Regions from separate parts of the Methylophilus sp. 5 genome, predicted to be linked through region 1. Evidence: predicted binding sites of a transcription regulator. Region 1 holds the regulator's gene; the other holds the start of a gene.
The links. The regulator sigma-54, encoded in region 1, starts transcription at its own class of promoters, with help from an activator protein. The targets are predictions, from matches to a motif close to TGGCACNNTTCCTGCT.
Positions count from the first base shown of each region.

Region 2: ssuD (FMNH2-dependent alkanesulfonate monooxygenase) is a predicted target of sigma-54. The motif match lies at 708-723, and genes of this name have one in related genera.

Region 1 is NZ_KI911560.1:1,006,091-1,008,493, forward strand. It holds gene lptB (LPS export ABC transporter ATP-binding protein) at 1-574, shown strand, start outside; gene METH5_RS0104780 (RNA polymerase factor sigma-54) at 581-2,128, shown strand; gene tyrS (tyrosine--tRNA ligase) at 2,174-2,403, opposite strand, start outside.
Region 2 is NZ_KI911560.1:1,130,477-1,132,879, reverse strand. It holds gene METH5_RS0105380 (acyl-CoA dehydrogenase family protein) at 1-492, opposite strand, end outside; gene ssuD (FMNH2-dependent alkanesulfonate monooxygenase) at 900-2,033, shown strand; gene METH5_RS0105370 (acyl-CoA dehydrogenase family protein) at 2,043-2,403, shown strand, end outside.

The sequences.
Region 1 (2,403 bases):
GGGCTTAGTCGCGCTGGATGATGGCAGCATTACGCTCAACGGGGCAGACGTGAGCCACGCACCCATGCATGAGCGCGCACGCATGGGCTTGGCCTATCTGCCACAAGAAGCCTCTATTTTTCGCAAAATGACGGTCACTGACAACATTTTGTCCATTCTCGAAACCCGCCCCCATACAGAAGAAGAGCGTGAAGCGCGGCTGGAGTCCTTGCTGGATCAGTTGCATATCCAGCATATTCGCAATAGTCAGGCAGTGAGTTTGTCCGGCGGTGAACGTCGCCGCGTCGAAATCGCCCGTTGCCTGGCGACCGACCCAAAATTCATTTTGCTGGATGAGCCGTTTGCCGGGATTGACCCGATTGCGGTGATTGAGATTCAAAAAATTATCCGCTACCTGAGCAGCCAGAATATCGGTATTTTAATTACAGACCACAACGTACGCGAAACCCTGGATATTTGTGACCGGGCTTATATCGTGAATGAAGGCGCCGTGTTTGCCGCGGGCACGCCCGACGAAATCATTCAAAACGAAGGCGTACGTGAAGTGTATCTGGGCAAGAATTTTAGGCTGTAACCCGTTATGAAGCAAAATCTGCAACTACGTATTTCGCAAAACCTGGCGCTCACCCCGCAGCTGCAACAGTCTATCCGCCTGTTGCAGCTCTCAACACTTGAGTTGAGCCAAGAGCTGGAAACCATCCTGCAGGAAAATCCGCTGCTGGAAATGGCCGACGGTGAAGAAGGCGAGTTTGAAGACAATAGCCCTACCGCGACCGCCGCGGCCGAGCAAGAGCTACCTGATGCAAGCTCGTTTGATGTTGCCACACAGGCGGAAATCACCGCACCCGCAGAAACCTTGCGCGAAGAGTTGCACGACCAACTTGGCGGCAACGAAGGCGAACAAGCCAATCTGAATGAAGAATTTTCACCGCCCGAGTTTGAAGACGACTACGAGGAGTTTGGCAGCACCAGCAATTGGGACGAAGCCGGTCGCAACAATATGGACGATGAAGACGGTGATTTTTCGCGTCAGGATGCCAGCAATACCAGCTTGCGCGAACACTTGATGAACCAGATACAACTGGCGCATTTGTCCAAACGTGACATGGACCTGGTGAAGTTTTTACTCGACGGTATTAATGATAATGGTTACCTGGAACAGGACTTACAAGAAATTGTCGACCTGCTGCCCCCAGAGCTGGAAGTTGAGTTGTTAGAGCTGGAAACCGCCCTTAAATTGATCCAGAACCTGGATCCGATTGGGGTTGGCGCGCGCGACCTGTGCGAATGCCTGCGCCTGCAATTACAAGCGCTCCCAGCAGACACGCCTTATTTGCGCATCGCTATGGCGATTGCCAAAGATCACTTAGCGCTGCTGGCCAACAAAGACTTTGTCAAACTGCGCAAACTGCTCAGTTGCGATGAAACCGCCCTTAAAGGTGCGCAACAACTCATCCGCCAGCAGAACCCCAAGCCTGGCAACGAATTCGCTACCTTTAGTCATGACCACTTTATCCAGCACGATGTGGTAGTCAAAAAAATCAAAGGCATCTGGATGGCGTCACTCAATGATGGCGTGATCCCCAAGCTGCGGATCAATCAATTGTATGCGGACATCCTTAAGCGCAACCGCGATAGTTCCGGCCAATATCTGCAAAGCCAGATGCAAGAAGCCAAATGGATGATTAAAAATATCCAGCAGCGTTTTTCTACGATCTTGCGTGTATCGCAAGCGATTGTAGACCGTCAACGCAACTTTTTTGAGCATGGCGAAATTGCCATGCGCCCCTTGGTATTACGTGAAATTGCCGAAGAGCTAGACTTGCACGAAAGCACCATTTCACGCGTGACGACGCATAAGTATATGCTCACACCGCGCGGGGTGCTGGAGCTTAAATACTTTTTTGGTAGCTCAGTCGCAACCGATGCTGGCGGCTCCTGCTCAGCGACCGCTATTCGCGCCTTAATCAAGCAAATGGTGGCCGAAGAAAATCAGAAAAAACCATTATCGGATAACCAAATTACCGATACGCTGGCGCAACAAGGCATTGTGGTCGCCCGCCGCACCATTGCAAAATATCGCGAGTCGCTGAGTATTCCGCCCGCAAATTTACGCAAGTCGCTGTAAAACAAAAAGGCCGCATCTGCGGCCTTTTTGTTGGTTACGAGTTTGTTATTTAATTGTGATTTTAGCAAACTTGCGCTTACCCACCTGGGCGACCACGGTCACGCCTTTTGCCACTGGCAGATTTTTATCATCCACCTTCACGCTATCCAGCTTTACCCCGCCCTGCTGCACAGCGCGCATGGCTTCACTAGTGCTTTCTACCAAGCCAGCCTGTTTCAGCAATTGGCTGATGCCAATACTGTCACCCTCAATCGTCACCTCTACCTGTGGCACAT
Region 2 (2,403 bases), 120 kb from region 1:
CATTTCTGAGTCCAGCGCGCCAGAGCAAAAGCTCTTTTTGCCCGAAAACTCATGCCAATGGCTATAACTTTTGCACACCGTGCGCTCATCCAGCGGGTTGAGCGCATTGCCCCAAAACCAGTTAAGTTGCGCGGTTTGTTCGTACCAGCGCTCCCACTGGTCGGGCCGTGAAAACAGCCGCACGGTGGCCAGCATTAGGTGCTGAAAGCCATACACGTGCGCAATCGAGCTATCCACTTTGGCAAACTCGCGTACAACCTGCAATGTTTCCTGCCAGTTGGCGCCATAGCCACCGTATTGGCGCGGAATGATTAACGACAATAAGCCGCTGTTTCTCAGCGCATCCCGTTCCAGTTTCGGCGTGCCGCCCAAGTGATCCCGCTCTACTGCTGTGAGTGAGAATGACTCTGCCAACTGCTTGGCAACAGCCAGTGCATGCTGGCCTTCATTGAGGCGGGCGGTAGGCGGGATTGCAAAAGTATTTATATTCAAAAGTAATATCCATCTAGTTACATATGCTTAATGGTTCAGCATGTTCTATGCCAACTCTGGTACACGCTGTGAATCGTGGTTTTTACCCCGGATGTTAGATGGCTGGTAAATAAATAATCTTTATTAATCATATGCTTGAAGTGAGTTTTATTTAGCAGATAGCAATCTTGTTTGATAGCTATATAAATGCGCCCATCTTCCTGTTGCTGCTGAGTCAGCACACCTGCTGCTGATTCAGCAGCACTCGCAGAAAAGATGCTGATTATTCAGCAATGCGTCTTGATTGGTTTATAAGTGCATGAATTTAATTGATTTTATTTATGGCATGCTCTTTGCAATTGCTTAGTTACCGGCTGCCTGCCATCAGGTATGCCATTAGTGGTAAGCATAAAAAGGAAAGCAATCTCATGGAAATCTTCTGGTTTTTACCCACGCACGGTGACCAGCGTTACCTTGGCACCAGCAAAGGTGCCAGACCGGCAACACTTTCTTACTTAAAGCAAATTGCGCAGGCAGCAGATCGCCTGGGCTATGGCGGCGTTTTGGTGCCGTCTGGACGCTCCTGCGAAGATGCCTGGGTGATTTCTTCTGCCTTAATCAATGAAACCAAACAGCTCAAGTTTCTGGTGGCGACTCGCCCAGGATTTGTTTCGCCGGTGGTGTCTGCGCGCATGGCTTCGACGCTGGATCGGATTTCCGGTGGTCGTTTGCTGATTAATGTGGTGGCGGGTGGTGATCCGGCCGAGCAGCAGGCAGAAGGCAGTTTTTTAGCACACGATGCACGCTATGCTGAGGCCGAAGAGTTTCTGTCTATCTGGCGCGCGGTACTGACTGAAGACGCTGTGGATTATGAGGGCGAATATTTGCGTGTCAAAGGCGCCAGCCTGCCCACCGGCAGTTTGCAAAAGCCTTATCCACCATTATTCATTGGCGGTGCCTCAGACGCGGCCATCGAGCTGAGTAGCAAGCATATTGATGTGCATTTAACCTGGGGCGAGCCACCAGCAGCGGTGGCTGAAAAAGTCCGCGTGATTCGGGAAGCGGCCGCCAAACAGGGGCGCAGCATCCGCTTTGGCATCCGCCTGCATGTGATTGTGCGCGAAACCACTGAACAAGCCTGGCAGGCCGCTGACGAACTGATTTCACATGTGACTGACGAAACCATTGCTGCCGCGCAGGCCGCAGTAGCCAATTTTGACTCAGTAGCGCAAAAGCGCATGACAGCCCTGCATCATGGTCGCCGCGACCAACTGGAAGTCTCGCCTAACTTATGGGCCGGGGTGGGCCTGGTGCGTGGCGGTGCAGGCACTGCGCTGGTGGGTAATCCACAAGAAGTGGCTGAGCGCATTAAAGAATATCAGGCATTGGGCATTGATTACTTTATTTTCTCTGGCTATCCGCATCTGGAGGAGTCGTACCGCGTGGCTGAGTTGTTATTCCCGTTGTTGCCGCTCAAGCAGCAGGCCGATGCAGAGGTCAGCATCAATACCAATATGACAGGCCCGTTTGGCGCAGCCAAACCGGTCAAGCATGCGGCATAGGAGGGCGAGATGACACTGGCACTAAGTTCACGTCTAAAAGACGTTGAAGCAACACACGGCATTGTATTTAACGGTACACCGCAAGAGATCACCCGGCAATTGTGCGATTACCTGGCGCAAACCGCGATTGAACGCGATGCCGCAGGCGGCACCCCTTACGAGCAGCGGCAAGCCGTGCGCGATAGTGGCTTGCTCAAGTTGCTGATTGCAAAAGCCGATGGTGGCGCAGGCGGCAATTGGCAGGAAATCTATAGCATCATCCGCCAGATCGCACGCGTAGATAGCTCGATTGCGCAGGTATTCGCCTTCCAGTTTTTGATGCTGGCCTCCATACGTTTATATGGCGATGAGGCGCAATGGCAGCATTACT